One region of the Oceanobacillus sp. FSL K6-3682 genome, then DNA from elsewhere that is predicted to be linked to it. Evidence: riboswitches for the same ligand, from Rfam matches in the RefSeq annotation. Region 1 holds a riboswitch; each other region holds the start of a gene.
The links. A riboswitch is a leader RNA that binds a small molecule or an ion and turns the genes downstream of it on or off. The one in region 1 is predicted to bind S-adenosylmethionine.

Region 2: it holds a riboswitch for S-adenosylmethionine, as region 1 does, so the genes downstream of both, MHH51_RS10660 (methionine biosynthesis PLP-dependent protein) here and MHH51_RS08465 (MetQ/NlpA family ABC transporter substrate-binding protein) in region 1, are expected to answer to the same signal.
Region 3: it holds a riboswitch for S-adenosylmethionine, as region 1 does, so the genes downstream of both, MHH51_RS21065 (iron-containing alcohol dehydrogenase family protein) here and MHH51_RS08465 (MetQ/NlpA family ABC transporter substrate-binding protein) in region 1, are expected to answer to the same signal.

The regions. Positions count from the first base shown of each region.
Region 1 covers NZ_CP150263.1:1,668,030-1,675,784, reverse strand. The annotation lists gene MHH51_RS08480 (YtxH domain-containing protein) at 160-456, opposite strand; gene MHH51_RS08475 (low molecular weight protein-tyrosine-phosphatase) at 470-940, opposite strand; gene MHH51_RS08470 (glutaminase) at 1,131-2,126, opposite strand; SAM riboswitch class I at 2,363-2,473, shown strand; gene MHH51_RS08465 (MetQ/NlpA family ABC transporter substrate-binding protein) at 2,569-3,384, shown strand; gene MHH51_RS08460 (enoyl-CoA hydratase-related protein) at 3,556-4,332, shown strand; gene MHH51_RS08455 (CoA transferase) at 4,366-5,586, shown strand; gene MHH51_RS08450 (CAP domain-containing protein) at 5,681-6,406, opposite strand; gene mreBH (rod-share determining protein MreBH) at 6,996-7,755, shown strand, end outside.
Region 2 covers NZ_CP150263.1:2,134,811-2,142,565, reverse strand. The annotation lists gene MHH51_RS10680 (YceI family protein) at 1-500, shown strand, start outside; gene MHH51_RS10675 (VanW family protein) at 560-1,438, opposite strand; gene MHH51_RS10670 (NAD(P)/FAD-dependent oxidoreductase) at 1,747-2,955, opposite strand; gene MHH51_RS10665 (hypothetical protein) at 3,161-4,012, opposite strand; SAM riboswitch class I at 4,337-4,441, shown strand; gene MHH51_RS10660 (methionine biosynthesis PLP-dependent protein) at 4,520-5,626, shown strand; gene spx (transcriptional regulator Spx) at 5,876-6,283, opposite strand; gene dacB (D-alanyl-D-alanine carboxypeptidase/D-alanyl-D-alanine-endopeptidase) at 6,527-7,755, opposite strand, start outside.
Region 3 covers NZ_CP150263.1:4,339,083-4,346,837, forward strand. The annotation lists gene MHH51_RS21035 (aminoglycoside phosphotransferase family protein) at 1-444, opposite strand, end outside; gene def (peptide deformylase) at 477-1,034, opposite strand; gene MHH51_RS21045 (helix-turn-helix transcriptional regulator) at 1,018-1,218, opposite strand; gene MHH51_RS21050 (YibE/F family protein) at 1,473-2,576, shown strand; gene MHH51_RS21055 (YibE/F family protein) at 2,573-3,355, shown strand; gene MHH51_RS21060 (DUF308 domain-containing protein) at 3,657-4,175, shown strand; SAM riboswitch class I at 4,293-4,409, shown strand; gene MHH51_RS21065 (iron-containing alcohol dehydrogenase family protein) at 4,576-5,676, shown strand; gene MHH51_RS21070 (MetQ/NlpA family ABC transporter substrate-binding protein) at 5,700-6,515, shown strand; gene MHH51_RS21075 (glutathione ABC transporter substrate-binding protein) at 6,601-7,755, shown strand, end outside.

The DNA of each region.
Region 1 (7,755 bases):
ACCTGCCCTTCTTGCTTGGTGAGCTTCCTCTTTAAAACAGCTTGTTCAAAAAAGGAGAAGGGAGATGTTAAAATCTTTATCTCAATACGAAATAAAGGTAACATTTTATTTTTTTACATTCTTATCCTTCCATCAACCCTTACTTTTGAACATCCTGTATTAATCTATTGCTTTACCTGAATATTTATTCGTAACTTTATCTAGTGTTTGCTCCACTTGCTCTAAAGCGTTCATAGCATTAGAAGATCCACTTTCAAAAACATGATTCACCTTATCCACTGTTTTTTGCAGGCCTTGAATTGCTTCGGAAGGATTGCTGATATAATAAGATGATGCAGCTTTCATATCTTTTACTTTTCCGCATGCATAACTGCGTGCTTCTTTATCAAATAATGATGCTGCTCCTCCAATAACTGCTCCTGCAACGACACCTAAAATAATTTTACGTTTTCCCATTATTATCTCTCCTTTAATTTAAATGATGCTTTTCTTTTAAAAATTGAAGTAATCCGTAACAGCCATCTGAAACTAACCGATACGTCTGTCCGAAATCTCCTGTGTAATATGGATCAGGAATATCATCTTCTTCTATGTCCTCCACAAACTCCATTAATTTCACAATCGCTGTTCCCTCATGGTGGTTAGACCCGATAAGCGTATTATAATTATTCTGATCCATTGCAACCAGGTAATCAAATTGATTAAAATCATCTGCTGTAAGCAGTCTTGATTCCATTCCATCATAGGAAATGCCCTGCTGGTCAAGTATTTCCTTTGTTCCCGGGTGGGGTGATTGTCCGAGATGCCAATCTCCTGTCCCGCAAGAATCAACCTGCACGCTATCTACCAGCTGCTCTTTCTTTACAAGATCCCTGAATATCGCTTCTGCCATAGGGGAACGGCAAATATTACCTAAACAAACAAATAATACACGTACCAATCGTTTTTCACCCCATTCATCTCGCGTTGGCTTAAAAAATAAGCTCTTCCCAATTAACACCCTAAACGGTATACAATAAGTTTAGGGTGTTTTGCTGTAACTCTATTATAAGCAACTTAGACCGATAAGCAAAGAGTTAATTGTAGAAAGTTGTTATCCTGCTTCCATTTTTGTCGAAAAGATACAGCCTTTAAAATACGCTCATATCCCAGCTGTTTGCAATATGACGGAGCAATTTAATTCCTGCAACACTATTTCCCTGCTTATCCAACGCCGGCCCAAACACACCAATACCGCAGCCATCTAAAAATGGCAAATCATTATTACGGACCCTTGGCGGTACAACTGCTAAAATACCGCCAGAAACACCACTTTTTGCTGGAATTCCGACATAGGAGGCAAATTTCCCGGAAGCATCATACATACCACATGTTAACATCAGAGATTTGGCAATTCGAGCTACGTTCTTAGGAATAATTATTTCTTCTGTATCAGGATGAATCCCATCGTTTGAAAGAACCAGGCCAATACGGGCCAAGTCATCGGTTGTAATATTAATAGAGCATTGTTTAAAATAAGTTTCCAATGTTACCCCTAAATCCGATTCCAAATATCCCTCTTCCAGCAAATAATAACCGATAGCTCGATTACGCATCGATGTATCTCGTTCAGAGACATAAACATCTACATCTATTTCAGGTCTGTAGCCAATTATTTTTTCCATTAAGTTAAATAGTGGCTCCAGCTTCTCATCTGATGTATTTCCATTTAATAAAGAAGATACTGTAATCGCTCCTGAATTTACCAAAGGATTAAAAGGGCGCTTCGGATTGTTAATCTGCAAATGCATAATGGAATTAAATGCTTCTCCAGTCGGCTCTACATCTACACGCTGCAAGATATAAGTTATTCCCCTATCAATACATGCAACAATAAAACTTAAAACCTTGGATATACTTTGAATGGAGAAGGAGTGATTTAAATCTCCTGAACGGATCTGCATTCCTCCCTTACCAATAATTGTAATACCTAAAGCATCAGGGTCTGCTTCCTCTAATTTCGGTATGTAATCAGCAACCTTCCCAGTGTCTGTTTGTTTCTTAAAAAAGGTCACCCAATTATCTACATATTCCTGGAGCCACTGTTTATTTTTTTCAGTATTTAAATTTACATATCCTTGTACCATGTATTGACACCCCGCTTCTATTATAATTGTACAGATAAATTCATGAATATCCTTATTTGAACTATACCCCATATAACAATTATTTACCCATTAACATATTTAATATTAATTATTTGTGTCTTAAAAAGAAATAATACTATTTAAAAACAAATAAAATTATAATAATTAAAAAAGTATTGACTTAAATGAGAATTTAGATTAAGTTATTACTTAATAATAAAATTGAATCCATATATCTCTTATCAAGAGTAGCTGAGGGACTGGCCCGTTGAAGCTCGGCAACCTTTTATGTTTATGCATAAAAAGGTGCTAAATCCTGCAAAACGATACGTTTTGGAAGATGAGAGAGGAAATTTGTACATTGGACAAGCCTCTCTTTCTTTAATTCAAAGTAAGAGAGGCTTTCTTTTTTTATTTAAAAACGAATATGAGGTGGAAAAACATGAAGAAATTAGCATTATTATTTGTTATTTTATTATTCGGAATACTTGCTGCCTGCGGCAATAACGCGGAAAATGCTGAAGCACTCAGTGAAGATAAGCTTGTTGTCGGTGTTACTGCCGGGCCGCAGGAACAAATTTTAGAAGCTGCTGCAGAGGTAGCTGCAGAAGACGGTCTTGAGATAGAAATAAAAGTATTCTCTGATTATGTACTGCCAAATACAACGTTAGCTGAAGGTGATTTGGATGCAAACAGCTATCAGCATAAACCATTTTTAGATGAATTCAATGAAGACCATGATACAGATTTAGTACCAGTCGGAGAAACTATTTTAAATCCAATGGGGGTTTACTCAGAAACATATGATAATATTGATGATCTCCCTCAAGGCGCAACATTCGGGCTTCCTAATGATCCGTCTAATGGAAGCAGATCTCTATTTATTTTAGAAGAAGCAGGCCTAATTACACTGGATGAAGAAAACAAAGAAACTGCATCTATTCATGATGTTGTTGATAATCCGCTCGAGCTGGAATTTGTAGAATTAGACGCTGCACAGATTCCTAACCAATTAAGTGAAGTAGACGCTGCTGCGATTAATACGAACTTTGCTTTAGGGGCCGGAATCAGTCCAAAAGATGATGCTATCTTATTGGAATCCACAAACTCTCCATATGTAAACTACATTGTGGTCCGTGCGGAGAATCAAGATGATCCAGTCGTAGAAACACTGGTTAATGCTTATCAGTCTGATAAAGTAAAAGCATTTATTGAAGAAGAATTTGAAGGCTCCATTATCCCCGGCTGGGAGGATTAAAATATCTATTAACAACTAGCTGTATGACTCTTACTTCAAGAAAAAAGAAGTTATACCCATTTTAAGCGGGGGATGAAAAATAACTTCCCCCCAAATAAAGTTTCACATTACCTCTATCAATACATATCTGGATACTGACAAAAATAATATTTGCGAAGGGATTTATCTTGTATGTCTAATTATCTTTATATCGAAAGAAATGGCTCCATTGCAACCATTGTCATTAATCGGCCAGAAAAAAAGAACTGCTTCTCTCTGGAGATGTTCCGTCACCTTGAGGATTTATTAGATGAATTAAAAGAAGATCAAACAGTGAAGTTCCTTATCCTTCGAGGTGTTGATGATACTGCGTTTTCTGCCGGCGCAGATATTTCTGAATTTCTGGAAGTCCGCCTTCATGCTGAAAAAGCGAAAGCATATAACGATTTTGCACTTGGGGCTATTGAAAAGCTCTATCGCTTTCCCAGACCGACAGCAGCATTAATTCAAACACTTGCCATCGGTGGAGGACTCGAACTGGCTAATTCATGTGATTTTCGCTTTGCAACGCAAGGAAGCAAGCTTGGCATTACAGCAGCCAATATTGGAATTATTTACAATCTGACAAGCACCAAACGTCTATTTAATCTGGTTGGACCATCACAAGCGAAGAAATTACTTTATACAGCAGAATTAATTACGGCAGAAAAAGGCAAAGAAATCGGCCTTGTCGATTTTATCTGTAAACCTGATGAAATCGAGCAGGATGTTAATAAATTTGTAAAACGCGTGCTTCAAAAATCCCCTGTTGCCAATGCAGGAATTAAACAGGTCATCCAGGCAATTATTGATGGTGAAAATCAGGAAACAGAAGATATCGCAAATCTTGTCTTAGACTCTTACAGCTCAAATGATTACACAGAAGGCATTCAGGCTTTTTTAGAAAAACGGAAACCAGATTTTTCTTAATTAAGAGGTTTATATACAAAGGAGAGAAATATATTGGAACAAGCTCTTAAAGGAATGAAAGTCGTAGATTTATCTCAGGTTTTGGCTGGCCCTTATTGCACTATGGTATTAGGCGACATGGGAGCAGACGTTATTAAGGTGGAGAAATACCCGCTGGGTGATGATACACGGACAATGGGACCTTATATTAATGAAGAAAGCTATATGTACATGATGGTAAACCGCAATAAGCGGGGAATGTGTGTAAATTTAAAAACGGAAGCAGGATTAAAGGTTTTCTATGAACTGATTAAGGATGCAGATGTTCTCGTTGAAAATTACCGCCCCGGCGTTACGAAAAAGCTCGGTATTGATTATGGAACATTAAAAGAAATTAATTCAGATATTATCTATTGTTCTATCTCCGGCTATGGACAAACAGGTCCTTATCGTGATAAGGGCGGATTCGATATTATGGCACAGGGTCTTTCCGGTTTAATTGATATGACTGGTGATAAAGAAGGTAAACCTGCAAAAGTAGGTATCGCTATCCATGACATTGCTGCTGCAGAAACAGCCATTCAGTCCATTCTAGCAGCTTATATTCATCGGCTTAAAGGAGGAAAAGGACAATATATCGATATTTCCCTCGTCGATTCTGGGTTAGCATGGACTGTCTGGGAGGCTGCTGCCTTTTTTGGAAAAGGTGAAATTGCAACCCGTAATGGTACAGCACACCGTGTTTCAGCTCCTTATCAGGGATTCCAAACAAAGGATGGCTTCATCCTGATTGGTGCCGGAAATCAGAAGCTGTGGGAAAATCTATGTCAGCACGTTCTTCATAAACCTGAATGGATCAAAGAGGAGCGTTTCTTAACAAATAGTATTCGGGCAGAAAACGTAGAAGAATTAGAATCGGAGATTGAGAAAGTATTAACAACCAATACCTCTGATTATTGGTTAAATTTATTAGAAAAGCATGGAATTCCATCTGGTCCAATCTTATCATATGATCAGGCTCTCGGTAATGAACAGATTCAAGCCCGGGATATGATTTTAGATTATGAACACCCGGCAGGCGGTTCTATGAAAACACTTGGTTTTCCAGCCAAGTTTTCCGAAACTCCTGGCAGACTTCAAAAACCAGCCCCGCTTTTAGGCCAGCATAATAATGAAATTCTAGAAGAGCTCGGCTATAGCCTAGAGGATCTGGAGCAGTTAATGAATAATAATATCTTAAAAGTTAATCATATTAACGAAAAAGTAAATTCATAATAAAAAAACCTTCCCGTCTGGATGTACTCTCTTTTTTAAAAGATAGTTATTCCAGACGGGAAGGTTTTTTATTTAAACTATAAAGTTTATCAGCTTATTTTCCGATAAACATTTGTGTCCAGTAGTTACCGTCTTCTACGTAACCAATTCCAATATGAGTGAAATCACCGTTCATGATGTTTTCGCGGTGTCCCTCACTGTTCATCCATGCATCTACTACTTCTTCTGGGGACTGTTGCCCTTGAGCAATGTTTTCACCAGCAGTATTGTAATCAATACCGAAGCTTTGCATCATATCAAATGGAGAACCATAGTTTGGGCTATTGTGATCAAAATAGTTGTTTGCTTGCATATCCTTAGATTTCGCGCGGGCTACTTTGCTTAGCTCAGAATCTAATTCAAGTGGAGCAAGTCCTTGTTTTTCTCTTTCCTGGTTTGTTAAGTCAACTACTTCTTGTTCAAATTGACTAACATCACCATCTGCTTGCTGATCTTCTGTATTTTTCTCAGCTTCTTCTTTATTACCAGTCTCTTCTTGATTTGCTTGTTCAGAAGATTGGTTTTCTGCTGGTGCTTCTGCCTCAGCTTCAGCGTTTGGAGCAGCTTCTCCATTTATTAGATTAAAGCAATCGAAGCTACCTTGTTCAAATTGCTCATTATTTAATTCGTTCCAGCCCTGTCCATTAGCTGAGTAATAGACCTGCATAGAATTTTGAGGAGAAGCTCCATTATTTGCAGATGCTTCAGCATTAGAAACAAATGCTCCTCCGAATAATACAGTTGCTGACAACGCCGTAGCAATGCCTACTTTCTTAAACATGCACATACACTCCTTTGTTTTGTTGTTTTGTTTTGTGCAAAATGATCATAACACGGGTTTTCCTGTAATATTTGAAATAATTAAGGCAAGGTTTACCAGAGTCATTTCTAAGGGATTATTTTCTTGCTCTTAAACTTGTAAAAGCCTATCAAATCTACTATTCTAAATTGGGTATATTTCTCCTGTGTTGGAAATTAAACAATAGATAGGAAATCATTTCTATAAAACGAATATTGACAAGTTTCTACAGCAGGTCTAATGTTACATTATAAGCAAAATTGTAACGAAAATGTTACTTGATTTCATTTCTTTTATGTTTTATTTTATAGACTAGTTCTTTCTATATAATAAAGGGAGTTTAACACCCCCAAAAAAGCAATTATTTGATAGAATAGTATTCTAAGAAACTGAAATAAAATAGAAATGTGTAAGAAATGTATAAATGGAATAACAATATATGTTCAAAAGGCTGACAACAAGAACTAATTCATTAAATTTTGAACACTATTTAATACGGAAAAGTGTCGTATATTGTCTTTTCTGTCTACAATCGAAAATAAAAAATGTATTTATATGGAGGATTTTATATATGTTTTCAAGCGCTGAAATTGGAATTGATTTAGGAACTGCAAATATCTTGGTGTATTCAAAATCAAAAGGAATTGTATTAAACGAGCCATGTGTAGTAGCAATCGATGTGAACACTAAGCAGGTGATGGCTGTGGGGACAGAGGCAAAAGAAATGGTTGGTAAGACACCAAAAAACATCATCCCGATCCGTCCTTTAAAAGATGGTGTTATCGCTGATTATGATGTTACTGCCCAATTACTGAAAGAATTGCTAAAAAAAGTAAGCAAAACACTGGGTATGTCTATGCGTAAACCGAATGTTATTGTATGTACCCCATCTGGCAGCACAAGTGTGGAAAGAAGAGCAATTCATAATGCTGTATCAAGCTACGGTGCGAAACAAGTTCATTTAATTGAAGAACCTGTTGCTGCAGCTATTGGAGCAGATCTGCCTGTAGATGAACCTTATGCAAATGTTATTGTGGATATCGGCGGTGGAACATCGGAAGTTGGTATTATTTCCTTTGGCGGAATTGTATCCTGCAATTCTGTGCGTACAGCCGGCGATAAAATGGATGAAGAAATTATCCAACATATCCGTAAGCAATACAATATTTTAATCGGGGAACGTACTGCCGAAAATATTAAAATGGAAATTGGTTATGCACATCCAAACCACAAAGAAGTAACAATGGAAATTCGTGGCCGTGATATGGTTACAGGGCTTCCAAAAACGATTGAGGTTACTTCTACAGAGATTTATGCATCTCTAAAAGAAT
Region 2 (7,755 bases), 470 kb from region 1:
ATAGTGAAGTAGGCTTTTCTGTAAAGCATATGATGATTTCAAAAGCAAAGGGAACTTTCGATAATTTTGATGCAAAAATCAATGCGGATGCAGAGGATTTAACAGATGCTGATATTGAAGTAACAATAGATGTAACAAGCATCAATACTCGTAATAATGATCGTGATAACCACCTTCGTTCTGCAGATTTCTTTGATGCAGAGAACTATCCAAACATTACTTTTACAGCAAAAGATATTAAAAAATCTGGTGATGACTATGAAGTTGCTGGAGATTTAACAATAAAAGGAACTACAAAACCTGCTGTTTTTAACGTAACATTTGAAGGTCAAAGTAAAGATCCAATGGGCGGTGGCATTGTTGCAGGATTCAGCGGCTTTACAAGTATTAATCGTAAAGAATTTGGCTTAACCTGGAATGCTTCCCTTGAAACTGGCGGAGTACTTGTTGGTGAGGAAGTAAAAATTAATTTTGAATTGGAATTGCAAAAAGCTGAATAATATTGAATAGCTTTAACTGATAAAAAGCAAGTCCCTGATTTTACTCACAACAGTAAAAATCAGGGACTTTTTGCTTGAAAAAGAGAAGCATCGTTACTTGTATAAATAGCGACCGTCATTGCTCCTTCATTAGCTCTCACTTGAATAAGAACAGGTTGATTATATTTATTCCGAAATGCAAAGTCCGGTCCCCACCAGCTTACAGTAGCATCTCTTCCTTTGGGAACATATGGGACCTCCCTGCTGTGTGCGTAGCGTTCCGTTATTTCAATTCCTTGAAGATCTACTGCATTAAATAATGTCGATGATACCTGACAAATACCTCCGCCAATATCCTCACTAAATTCCCCTTTTACAATAACCGGGGCAGGAAGATAGCCTCTTTCTCTTGTTCTTTCCCCCACAACTTCATTAAAAGAAAAGTACTCACCGGGGAAAATGACTGTATTATTAATCGCATCTGCAGCAAGCTCAATATTACGTGTTCTTTCTATATTTCCTTTCCTGAATCTGGTTGTAAAGCGATTTAACTCGTGCTCTTTAATTTCTTTTAAAAGTTCTGCACTAACACGTGCCGGGATCTTTTGTTTCGGTACTTGCAACCGCCTGTTATCCATTCCGCTATAGTAAAATTCATTAATCAATGTATGAAATTGGTTTACTTCCAGCGCATACCCATGTTTTTCTTTTACAATTTCCCCATTTTTATTAATATAAGCGTTTTTCGGCTTTTTATAGACCTTTTCCTGCATATACTTTGTTAAGGACTGAATGTTATTCCAATTTAATAGTGCCTCATCCATTTCAAATATATAAGGTTTTAAATCAATAAGCCAAGAATCATTCTGTTCATCGTAAAGCTCCATGACAGAAGCATGCGATGTATGAGGAAATATAAGAAATAAAAATATCAATAGCAGTACAGAAATTCGCATCATGACACACCCCTTAAGTATTATTATGTTTGGGATGTTTTATTTCTATACAGTGAATAAATCTGGAATTATTGTTTCGTAAATGAAGAACACTATCTATACTAAAAACCATAAAAAAATTGCCAGGAATATATCCTGACAATTTTTCAAACTTATCTAAAGTCCCTGTTATCTTCTAAATACTCACTTGCAACACGGTAACCTACCAGTGCTGTCAAAGCAAGCAAAACATAGCAAAAGAAATTCTTCATATTTTTTACCTCCTGTGGAGTATTTTATCGAATACAACGATTAGGATGACTTCCTATTATTTAGAACGGACGGAATTTACCTTTTTTAAGTAACGTTTTTGCACCGCCAACTAAGAATAGAGAACGGTCATCAACAACTTTCTTCATTGCTGCCGCTGCTTTACCGCTTAGTTTTTTACCGTCAAGTACGTTTCCGATACCATCAGATAAACCAAGAGATGCAACTGTTCCTTTATTAGAGTAAACAAAATCAGTAACAACTTCATCGCGAATCAAGGCAACAATGTTGTCAGCAGCTTTTGCTCCTTCTTGAACAGCTAACTGACCTGTTGGAGGAAATGGTCTTCCAGATTCTGGATCCATTGTCCAAGAGCAATCTCCAAGAATAAAGATATTTTCTTCACCCTCCGGACGTAAATCCAGTCCAACATTTACTTTTCCTCTAAATAATTCAAATCCCGATTCAGCTAATACCGGGTTACCAGTTACTCCACCAGTCCATACTACTGTACCAGCTTTAATTAATTCATTGTCTTCACCAACCACAAATCCTTCTTCAGTACATTCTTTAATTGGGGTACCGATGCGGAATTCAACACCACGATTTTCTAAAGATTGTTTTCCGTAAGAAACCAAATCTTCATCAAACATAGGTAAAATAGATGGCGCAGCTTCTACATTAATGATTCTTGCTTTACTGCGGTCAATATCATATTTTTTACATAGCTCGGGTACTTTATCAGCGAGTTCCCCAACGAATTCAATACCTGTAAAACCACCACCGCCGACTACGATTGAAATTTGTTCATCGCGTTTTTCTTCGCTTGAAGAGTATTGAGCAAACTGATATTCGATATGTTCAGCGATCAAACGGCTGGAATCTATGTCAGTAATCGCATATGCATGCTCTTCCATTCCTGGAATGCCAAATGTATTAGAAACAAACCCTAAAGCAAATACAAGATAATCATAAGCTACTTCGCTGTTTTCAAGAACAACACGTTTATCTTCGCGTTTCACTTCTGTTACTGTATCGTAAATTAGACGGACACGCTTAGGGTTAACAACATCTGTAAGCATAAAACGTGCCTGATTCGGGTTAATAGTACCCGCTGCAACCTCATGTAACCATGTACTTTCATAGTGATAATTATGTTTGTTAATTAAAACAATTTCAGCTTCTTCAGGAGACAGCTGTTGAGTTAAACGTCTTGTGGCAACTAATCCGGCATAGCCTGCACCAAGCACAACTACTTTTGGTTTACTCATAATTCATCTTCCTTCCTTTCTATCTTCCATAAATCAAATTTAATGTAATAACGAACTATCCATATAAATAGTTACTGCAATTAATATAATATCAAATTTTGTTGAAATAGGCTAATATTCATTGTAATTTCTTTAAAAAATCTCTTTTTGTCTTTTTTTGTTTTCGATTATATTCAGATTTAAAAAAAACATAGTATATAATTATTTACTCAGAGTAAACCGTTGCTACGCTCTTGTTGTCATCATCTTTAGATTCATCATTATCCGGTTCCTGATCAGAAGTATCTTCTGTATCTTCATTTACTTCTTCATTGTCCTCTTCATCTAAATCTTCTTCATCTTTTCCCGGCTCAGGTTCTTTACCTCCTGTGCCTTCTTCTTTGTCGCTATCTTTGTCTGGATTGTCCTCTGTATTTTCTGGTGGATTATTATTTTCTTTTACAGTATCTTCTGTATCTTCGGATTTAGAGCCACTAGAATCAGAAGGCTTTTTATTTTCATCAGAGTGTATCTTGCTGCCAGATGCTGATGAGCTTTGATAACGATCTGCTTCTGTTTTTTCCTTTGAATTATTCGCTTCACCACCGGCAGTGTTTCTTTCATTGGAATAATTATTACTTTGCTCTTTCTCTTCAGTTTGTGCTTGATTGCTTTCACCTTTTGTTATTTGGGAAGAAGGTTCTTCCTCAGAAGTTGAATAAGTTTCACTTTTCACTTCTGTTTCTTGTACTGCATAAGCTTCGTCCTGAATTTCTGTTTCTTGAGCCGTGTTTGTATCTTCCTGTACCTCTACTTCATCATCTTGAGAATTATGATGATTATTTAAATCGACAGTCTGATAAATTTGCTGATTATTTGATAACAATTTATTCTCCCATGAAGTTGTAAAAAGCTCTACACTTTCGCCAGTTTGTCCATTTGCAGCTTCTCCGACCCGGGTATTCAGCTCCATCTGGTATTGTGTGGAGCGATTTTCATTATAAATCCCGATACCGACGATAATGATACATCCTGTTAACATACAAATGTTAACCAATAATAGCTTTTTTTTACGCATATATCTTCTTCCTTTTTTAATATATTTTCATACTGTTGCTTTTTCACCCTTTTTATTTCAGACCTTCATAATCTTTTTAATTGAGTGTCTAATTTGCAATACATTATTCAAATAAATACTAACACTACTATTGTAATCTTCATCTCATACCTTTTCAAATACTTTTCGCGTTTTTTTGAATTCTTATTTCCTGCTCTTCATTATTCTATAGAGTAAAAGCTTGGTATGACTGAAGTCTGCTTTTGAATATTCTCCAAAATAAAACTTGATTTTTTTTCCTGGCTCTTGTACAGTAAACGTAATTATAAATGAATAAAATTTTAATTCTTATCCAGAGAGACGGAGGGACTGGCCCGATGATGTCTCAGCAACCAGCTTGTCATAGCAAGGTGCTAATTCCAGAAGGGTCTATCCCTTTAAAGATAAGAAGCGTATGATACGGATGTTATACCCTTCTTATTCCTAAAATAAGAAGGTTTTTTTATTTCTAAGGAGGCTGAATGAAAGATGAAAAAATTAGAAACTGCGTTAGTACAGCTAGGTAACAAAACAGATGAACGTACAGGAGCAATAAATCCGCCTATTTATATGTCAACAGCATATCAGCATCAAGGCATCGGTCATTCTACCGGTTATGATTATTCCCGTACCAAAAATCCAACAAGGTCCGTATTAGAGGATGGATTTGCAAAACTGGAAGAAGGGGATGCTTCTTTTGCCTGCAGTTCAGGGATGGCTGCTATTCAATTAATCCTCTCCTCCCTTTTTCGTCATGGCGATCATCTTATTGCAACAAAAGATATTTATGGTGGTACTTATCGAATTTTTGATCATTTTGAAAAAGCATATAATATTTCTGTAACCTATGATGAATGTCAAGATATCTCGAAAACAGAACGATGTATTAACGAAAATACGAAAGCGATATTTTTAGAGACGCCAACAAATCCTTTACTGCAAGAAGTAGATATTGAAAAATACTCAAAACTGGCAAAAAAACATAATTTGCTGCTAATTGTCGATAATACATTTTTGACCCCTTATCTGCAGCAGCCTATTACACTGGGTGCAGATATTGTTGTTCATAGCGCAACAAAATATATCGGCGGTCATAACGATGTACTGGCAGGTATTGTGGTTACAAAAAGTCCAGCTCTGTCTGAAAAAATATTTGAAATGCATAACGCTTCCGGCGCAACATTATCTGCATCAGACTGCTGGCTTCTTGTCAGAGGGTTAAAAACACTTGCACTTCGCATGCAGCGTCATGAGGAAAATGCACAGAAAGTTGCGGATTACTTGCAAAAGCATCCGGCAATCCGCCGGGTTTATTATCCTAATAAAGGCGGTATGCTTTCTTTTTGTTTAGCAGATGCCGATCAGGTAAGGTCCTTTTTAGCTAATCTAAACTTAATTGTATTTGCCGAAAGTCTGGGCGGTGTAGAAAGCTTTATTACCTATCCCACTACACAAACACACGCTGATATGCCGGAAGAAGAAAGAAACAGCCGGGGAATTGGTAATGATCTTCTTCGTTTCTCGGTGGGAATTGAAGATGCCGGGGATTTGATAGCAGATATTGAACAAGCATTGCAGGATGACGAAAAAAAATAAAAACAAAACTTTACTCAAAAAAGTCCCGGCTCTTCTCCCAGGAAATCGAGCTGACGATTTAATTACCCACAATGGCAAAGAGTGTTACATTGTGATAAAAATTTACAAAAATGAGGCAACCTCAATATGAGGCTGCCCCGTATTTTTCTTTATAAAGTAAACCTATTCTCTTTCATACTCTGTTCAAAGCTTTAAAACTTACGCAATTCCATAGTATATTCTGATATTTAAGGTTTATTTAAGGTTTATTTAACCTTTTATCAATCCTAAATCTACCTTCCATTGTAACCATTGAAGCTGCCGTGTTTTCCTAGGTAAAAATTGACGAATATCCTCCTCGTGATAACCGACCTGGAATCTCTTTTCATCAACCAGAATCGGACTTTTCAGCAGTCTCGGATACTTATGGATTAATTTTAGTAAGGTTTGTAAAGGAAGCTCCTCTACATTCAAATTTAGTTCTTTGTAAATTTTAGAACGGGTTGAAAGAATCTCATCCGTACCTTCTACAGTCATTTGTAAAATATTTTTCAATTCTTCAATAGTCAACGGTTGGTGTAAAATATTACGTTCTTTATATGCAATCCCATGTTTGCGAAACCATTGTCTCGCTTTTCTTGTAGATGAGCAAGATACTCCGTAAATATGCACTGTCATATCCATTCTCCTTATTATTTGACATATCCATTACAAGAATCAAAATGATAATGTTTGAAATGACAACTTTTTTTAGCTTTTTTCATTTCATTAATCTATCTTAGCTACAACTTTAGCATGGAAATGTGGTAAAACTATGGTAAGGCCATGAAAAAAACATAAAATGAAGCTTAATTTATATAAAGTATACAATTTTTCAAGCCGGTTATTTGCCTAAACCCCTGATTTATCAATACCTTTACCTTAAGACCAATTTTCTATTACAGCCAACAATGCTATTAATTCATCCTCCAGCTCTTTCCCTTTATCCTCATCTAACAAATGATTAAATAATACGGAAAAAATAAGCCGCTCTCCATTCACGTTTGTTAAGTAGCCGGAAAGTGTGCTGGTCCCTTCAATCGTTCCTGTTTTCGCCCGAACTTCTAATCCTTTCATCCGCTTCCGTAATGTACCGCCGACCATTTTATCTTCTTCTCCCGCTATCGGTAAACTCTTTAAAAATTCAGGGAACCAGTTTTCCTCCTGTATTTCAAAAAGTAAATGTGTTAATTCTTCAGCGGGAATAAAGTTAGCAGCTGAAATTCCAGAACCATCCTTTAATTGGATAGTATCCAGATTTATACGGTACGGAGCTAAATTTTCTTTAACTGCCGCTATGCCGGATTCCCATGAACCGTCATCATACATAATACGCCCTAATTCTTTTGTAAGCATCTCACCTATCCCATTATTGCTCAGCTTCATAAATGGAATTAAAATACTGGATAATGGCAATGACTGCTGCCGGTAAATACATTTTGCATCTGTTTTTTTCTTTCCTCTTTTTATTTCACCTTCCAGAACAATCCCTGTGCTTTTAAAAATATGCCGGATTGTTTTTGCAATATAATTTTCAACATCTTTGATCGCCATATATACTTCTTGCTTTCCCTCTTTGATTCCTATTTTTCCCGATATAAAAAAATGATTTTCATCATTAAGCCGTTTTACAATAAGTTCTTCTTCATCAGCCTCCTCTACGGTTATCGCTTCATTTGTTATTGAAATTCCTTCTGTATGAGGAGAAACTTCTACATTAGGAGGGTGATTGTTTTTCTCCGGTTCTATTGTGAGCTTAATGGCATTCGTATCATAATCTGAATCTGGAGCAATCGTTAATGCAGATACTTCTGATCCATATGCATATTGCTGATCCTTCCATATTAAATCCTCAGACCACCGAATATCGTCATACCAGCTATCATCAAGAATAAAGTCCCCATATATATGTCTGATGCCTTGTTCCTTTATAGAAGCTGCAAATTGCATATAATCCTTTAACTGTAAAGTTGGATCTCCTTTTCCAACTAGATATATATTTCCATGGCATCCTTTATTTACTATTTCTCCATCACAATAAACCTCTGTTTGAAATGTATAATCAGGACCCAATTTTCTTAAAGCAGCAACTGCTGTTAATATTTTTAAAT
Region 3 (7,755 bases), 2.2 Mb from region 1:
AAAATCTTCTGTCAGGGCTCCTGTTGGAAAAGGGATTTCCTCACCAAATGAATGAAGTGCAGCAATGATATGTGCCAATTCTTCTGTCTGCTGCTCTGTTAAATCCTGTTCACCAATTGTCTTCCCATTAATAAAAGGATACAGTAAATAAATATTTTCCTCATCGTCACATTTGTAGTAGCCTTCCTTTGTCTGCATCGGAACAGGAATTCTACCTTTTAAATTACTGTTATGTTCTATCCATTCGACTATCGGAACATATTGATCAATCAATGCAGTTAATTTTGGTGTCGACGCCCGGTTCTTTTCATATACCTTTAAAAAATAAACAGCTTTACCTGCTTTTATCTCAAAAGCAAGCGATGCCCATCCCCCTTGTTTGGATTGTATTTGTACCGGGTGGACGTCATATTCTTCTTGTAACATGGCAGTAAATTTGTTCATTTCCAAACCTCTTTTCCGAGAATTTTGTCCTCCTATTGTAAATTCAAAAATGGTTTTTCTTTATCAATACGGTCAAAAAACATAATTCCATCCAGATGATCCATCTCATGCTGAACTAGAATAGCGCTATATCCTTTAAAGGCATAGGTATGCTTCTTTCCTTCTATGTCAAAGGCCTGCACCTTTATTTTTTCATAGCGCAGCACATGCCCGCGTATTTCTCTATTTACAGATAGACATCCCTCTCCCTCCGGAAGGTAGATTGTATTTGCAGAATGGCTGATCAGCTTAGGATTAATCAGCTTTAATTCTATTGTTTCACCCTTTTCCGTCTGGTAAAGTGCTGCAAACATTCTTTTGTTGATACCCACTTGATTCGCTGAGAGCCCAGAGCCTGGCCTTAACTTATATTTCCTTGCCAGTTCAGGATTCTGACTGTTTTTTAAATAGGTCAGCATACATTCCAGTTCTGTTTTCGTTTCTTCCGTAACAGGCATGCGCACTGGATCCAGCTGTTTTCTTAAAATAGAAGCTCCTTCTTTTTTAATGTCTTTCATTGTAATACGGTACCCTTTATGGAATTTCGTCATAAATAAACACCTCTTCCAGATTTTTATCCAGCGCTCTGGATATTTTAAATGCCAGCACTAAAGCAGGGTCATATTTATCATTTTCAACACAGTTAATTGTTTGTCTGGAAACGCCGCAAAGAAGAGCCAGCTTTGCTTGAGTTATATTTGATTGCTTCCTTATTTTTTTGATAAAATTTTTCAATGTTCAAGCTCCTTTTGTCAAAAGTATTTGACAAAATTATAGCATTACTCCCTTCATAATGTCCAAAGCCTTGGACATTATGAAATACCCTCCTCCTTTTGGTACATACTAAAATAAGAAGGTTATGCATCTCCCCTTTGCTTTATACCGGAAAATTTTTCGAAGTTGTATGTATCTCCTTCTAATTAAAAGTGTTATCATAGTATATGTTTTCAGAAATACAAATAGGAAACCCTATTTTTGGAGTGATCACATTGAAAGCATGGTTAAAAAACCGGACAAAAAGCCAAATAATTACCGTTTGTTTATTACTGATCGGTTTTATTGCGTCTATGATTTTTATCAATAATAATTATGATTTATATGATAGAACGATTGTTCAAATAACCGATGTGCAGGAAATAAATAGAGAAGATCAGGTTGATACACATGGAAATAAAGACGAGCATGTTACACAGCATATCGTCGGGGAAGTAAAAAATGGACCTGATAAAGGAAATTTAACTGAATTTGACAATGAATATATCCAGTCCCTGGCATTGGATTATGAACTGGCTGCTGGAGACGAGATTTTTCTTGCCCAGGATGGCGAGGCCACTGGTGATATCAAACGGGATAAATATTTCATATTTGTAGCATGGATATTCCTGGCTATTTTATTAGCTGTCGGTAAATCCAGAGGAGCTTTATCTGCACTCAGTCTGCTCGTCAATGCAGTCATCTTATCGGTTGCTTTAGATATTTATATTCAACATCCAAGCATCAGCTTGTCGCTCATTACATTAATCAGTATCATCATTTTTACGGTGCTGTCTTTACTGATGGCAACAGGCTTTAATGAAAAGACCTATACAGCTATTCTCACGACACTGATTGGTACAGGTGTATCTCTGGTTATTGCTTATGTAGCACTACAGTTCACTGCTGAACAGGGCTTACGCTATGAAGAGATGGCATTTCTAACCCGGAATCCGCAAACTATCTTTATGGCAGGACTTTTGATTGGCTCATTAGGAGCCGTCATGGATGTTGCTATTACCTTGTCTGCTTCCATGTTTGAAATGTATGAGAAAAATAATCATATTAGCCTAGAAACATTAAAAAAAGCCGGATATGAAATAGGCAAGGATATTATGGGTACAATGACAAATATTCTATTTTTTGCCTATGTCAGCGGATCGATTCCAATGCTGTTAATTTATTTTAAAAATGCAGCTCCATTCGGTTTTACTGTATCCATGAACCTTTCTCTTGAATTAGCACGTGCTTTAGTTGGCGGAATTGGTATTGTCCTGACTATTCCTATTGCTGTGTATATATCTATTTTCTTCATCCGCAGAAAGCAGGCGAAATTATGAATGTACTCGTATTACTGGCAATCGTATTATTTGCACTAATGGCTTGGGTTGGCGGAATGAAGGGTGTTCGGTCCTTTATCGCACTCTTTATTAACTTTCTCATTGTTCTGATGGCTGTTTTCGTCATGAATGACCCGTCCGGAAATCCGATTATTATTGCGCTTATCGCGGTCGGCTTTATCAGCGCGGTCAGCCTCTTCTTCATTAATCAGGTAAATAATAAAACAATGCTTGCTTTTTTAGCGACGATTGCAACGACGGTTATCTTAATCTTTTTCATTATTATTCTGACCGAACAATCCATGATTTACGGACTCGGAGAAGAAGAGTCTGGCGAAATAACCACGTTCAATGTGCATATCGGTCTTAATTTTGTTCAAATTGCTACAGCAGTTATTCTGATGAGTACCATTGGAGCAATTGTGGATACGGCCATTTCCATTACCTCTCCAATGCGTGAAATTTATGAGCAGAATCCGGAGATTTCCAGAAAAGATTTATTTTTAGCGGGTATCCGGATCGGCCGAGATATCTTAGGGACAAGTACAAATACATTGTTCTTTGCCTTTTTCGGAGGCTATATGGGGCTGTTAATCTGGTTTAAGGATTTGGATTACTCGGTAGGCGATATTATGAATGCGAAAGTGTTTAATGATGAATTGCTGACAATCTTTATTTCCGGTGTCGGAATCGCCCTGGTTATTCCAATTGCCGCTCTGATGAGTGCGTATTATTTGAAGAGAAAAAAGAAGGATATCGTGTTAGAGGATAATGAATAAACAAAAATATAATCTAGTTATAAGAGAGCCTAGCCGCTGCAAAATCAGTGTCTGGGCTTTCTTATATATTTTATATTATAAAAATTGAATTATCCTTCTTGAAAGAAAACTTTCAAAGTCTCTCACTCAAAAGTACCGAAAATCACTACCATTGCCAGAAAATTCATTATGAACAGCAACACTAATCCAGTTTAGGTTACATACGTTTTTTTGTTTAAATGTAAATATTAAATCTATTTATATAGTAAAAACATGATTTTTACATTAGAATAAAAAAAAGACATAAGGGAGGCCAAACTAAATGATTAAAGACTTCAAAGAAAACTTTCAACGTCATGCGATACTCCGTGCAGTTATATTTATATTCATCGGTGCAGCTATTTTTATTAATCCAAATGGATTCTTGCATTTTGTGGGTTATTTGATTGCAGGGTATCTAACTTTACTAGGTGTTATTAAAATATATCAAAGCTACAAATTAAAACAACAGACCGGCACTTATGATATAGGTTTAGCAGGCGGCATTCTTTTAATTGTATTGGCTGCTGTCTTCATTTACTTTGCACCAACACTTTTCTCGATTTTACCGTTTTTATTAGGTTTAGCGATTATCATCAATGGACTAATGCAACTGATTGTAGCCTTGAATATAAAAAGTACTGGCTGGACTATTTTTTGTATTCTCCTCATGGTTGGAGGAGCTGTTCTTGTTTTTAACCCTTTCAAAAGCACGCTTATACTATTTCAAACCTTTGGCGTCATTCTGACATGTATAGGAATCTCTGAAATTGTGGGACATTTTCAAAATAGAAGAAAATAATAGATATTAAAGATGTAACTTATTATTTCTGCTTATATATCTATATTTAGCACTCTTTCTAAAGCCATTGACTTTTCATATATTTCATATTAAGATATAACAACAGTTACATAAGAACTCTTATTGAGAGTGGCGGAGGGACTGGCCCGACGAAGCCCGGCAACCTTTCTAGAATTCGTTCTAAAAAAGGTGCTAAATCCTGCAAAGCGCATTATGCGCTTTGGAAAATAAGAGAGGACGTTTAGTAAATAAACTTTTTCAACCTCTCTAGAGCAAATAGAGAGGTTTTTTATGTAACATTTAAAGAGGTTGTTCAAAAAGTCCAATAAATATAATACGGTGAATTTCTCCGTACTTTTTGAATTCTATTTAAAGTTATTTTAAAAGGGGACATCTTATCATGCAAATAGCTACTATAAAGGGCTCACCAGGCCATTATCAAATTGGTGAAGGTGCTCTGAAACACCTTGCAGAAAACTTGAATGATCTGCATGTGGAACGAATTGCAGTCGTTACCGGCAGAACTGCCTGGGAAAAGGCAAAACCATATCTTTCAGCTGCAATTACAGATAACATAAAAGAGAAAGATATACATTTTGCAGATGGGCATTGTACTGTCGAACGAACCAGCAGACTTGCAAAGATTTATCAGGAACAACAGGTTGATGCTGTCATTGGTATTGGCGGCGGAACAGCTTTAGACATAGCGAAAGCATCCGCTATAAATGCACAAATAAAAAGCATCTTAATCCCAACCATTGCAGCAACTTGTGCAGCATGGACCCCGTTAAGTGTCTTTTATCAGGAAGACGGAGCGCATTCTCATTATACAGAATTTCCTGAGACCAATACATTGGTCATAGTAGAACCGGCAATTATCGCAGAAGCTCCTGTAAAATATTTAAAAGCAGGGATTGGCGATACGTTGGCAAAATTCTATGAAGCCCGTTCTTTAGTGGAAGCCTTCTATCCTGCTGGTACACTTCCAGTCTGGCTGCAAATTTCTCAGTTCGCAGCCCGTTCCTGCAAAGATATTTTGCTTGCTGACAGTAAAGCAGCAATTAAAGCTTGTGAAAATAATCAGGTGACAGATGCACTCATTCGCGTTATTGAAGCCATTATTGCAACAGGTGGTATGGTTGGAGGCTTTGGCGGGAAAGCTGGACGTATTGCCGGTGCACATTCTATTCATAATGGTTTAACAGCAGCACCGCAAATCGCTGATTCCCTTCATGGGGAAATCGTATCCTACGGTATTTTAGCTCAACTTGTCATAGAACAGGATATTGAAGAGCTTCATATGCTCTTGAATTATTATGAAGCATGGGGCTTTCCAACAAGCTTGGCAGACTTCTCCATACAGACAGATGATCAGGAGCTGTTGGAAGCTATTGCGAAGAAGGTTACCCGTGAAGAGGAATCTATTCATTTGATGAAGAAAGAAATCAATGCAGATAAAGTTATTAGTGCATTCTTACAACTTGAAGACTATTCAAAATAAAAATGAAAGTAGGAAGATCTATCATGAAGAAATATTTACTTAGTATTACAGCTTTATTACTCGTTTTCCTTGCTGCCTGCGGCGGAGATGACGAAAGCGGCAGTGAATCAGACTTACTTGAGGATGGTGTACTGACAGTCGGTGTAACAGCCGGGCCGCATGAAGAAATTGTTGAAAAAATAGCTGAAATTGCAGCTGAAGATGATTTAGAGATTAAAACGGTTGTGTTTAGCGATTATGTCATGCCGAATGTTTCTTTAGACGAAGGTGATATTGACATCAGCAGCTTCCAAACAGAACCTTTTATGGACAGTATGGTTGAAGAAAGAGGCTTAGATATTGTTAAAGTAGCAGATACTGTAACTTTCCCGATGGGGGTTTATTCTGAATCTGTTGATTCGCTTGAAGATATTCCAGACGGTGCAACATTAGGTCTTCCTGGAGACCCTACCAACAGCGGACGTGCTTTATTATTATTTGAACAAGCTGGACTTATCAAATTAGAAGAAGGTTTAGGTGTTAACGCAACAGTAAATGATGTTGTTGAAAATCCAAAAAATCTTGAGCTGCTTGAGTTAGATTCTGCGCAAATACCAAGGCAGCTTGGTGAAGTAGATGCAGCGGCAATTAATTCCAATTTTGCAATTGAAGCTGACCTTTCCCCTAAAGATGATTCTATCTTTATTGAGCAAGACTCTACCTTTGTTAACTTAATTGCAACCCGCACAGAAAATAAGGATGATGAAGTAGTTCAGCAATTTATTGATCTTTACCACACAGATGAAGTAAAAGAATTTATTGAAGAAAACTTCGACGGCTCTGTTGTTCCAGGCTGGTAAAATCAAATAATTTAAGTAAGCTGAAGCCTGATTATTACAATATAATCAGGCTTTAAAGTACAACATGGAAAAGGAGAAACATCTTATGAGAATACAGAAAAAAATATATGTGCTCGTATTTATAGCTCTGTTGAGCCTCGTTTTGGCTGCTTGTGCCAGTGAGCCAGATAGTAATACGAATGAATCTGACAGCAACGATTCAGCTGGAGGAACAAAAGGCGGTGATTTAACCATTACCACACCTTCAGATGCTGTTTCACTTGACCCGGCAGCGTCCAATGACACTCCATCCAGTGATGTACAGCGAAACATTTTTGAAACACTCGTTACCCAGGATGAAAACATGGAAGTTCAGCCTTTGCTTGCAGAGGAATGGGAGCAAATCGACGATACTACGTGGGAATTCAAGCTGCGTCAGGATGTTAAATTCCATGACGGCTCTGATTTTAATGCAGATGTTGTGAAAGCAAATATTGACCGTACGCTTGATCCGGATGTAGGATCTCCACGCGCAATTATGTACAATATGATTTCTGAAGTCGAAGTAGTCGATGATTATACTGTTCATTTTAAAACAGAATATCCTTTTGCTGCATTACCGGCTCACCTTGCTCATCCAGGTGGAGTGATGATTTCAAAGGATCAGATTGAAGAAGACTACGCAGCTATGGAAGATGGAGAAGATGCTGGAAATGTTATCAGTGCAAATCCACAGGGCACCGGCCCTTTCAAATACGATGAATGGCAGCCTGGTCAATACGTCCGTTTAGTAAATAATGAAGATTACTGGGGCGAGCCGGCATTGCTTGATTCGGTAACCTTCAAAGTAGTTACTGAAGATTTAACTCGTATTGCAGAGTTACAGACGGGAGACTCTCAGGTTGCGAACGCACTCAGCCCGTCTGATGTAGCTCAAATTGAAGGATCCGATCATTTATCCGTTCAGGCTCAAGACAGTCTGGCTCTATCTTATTTAGGCTTTAATATGGAGAAGGAACCATTTGATGATGTGCGTGTCCGCCAGGCAATAGCAAAAGCAATTGATAAAGAAGAAATTCTTTCCGGTATTTATGATAATGTCGGCATTCCTGCACATACGCCAATTGCATCTAGTGTGTTTGGTTACAGTGACGATGTAAAGGACCATGAGTATAATGTGGAAGAAGCGAAAGAATTACTGGCTGAAGCAGGGCTGGAGAATGGATTCTCCACAACGATTTGGACAAATGATGATCGTCAG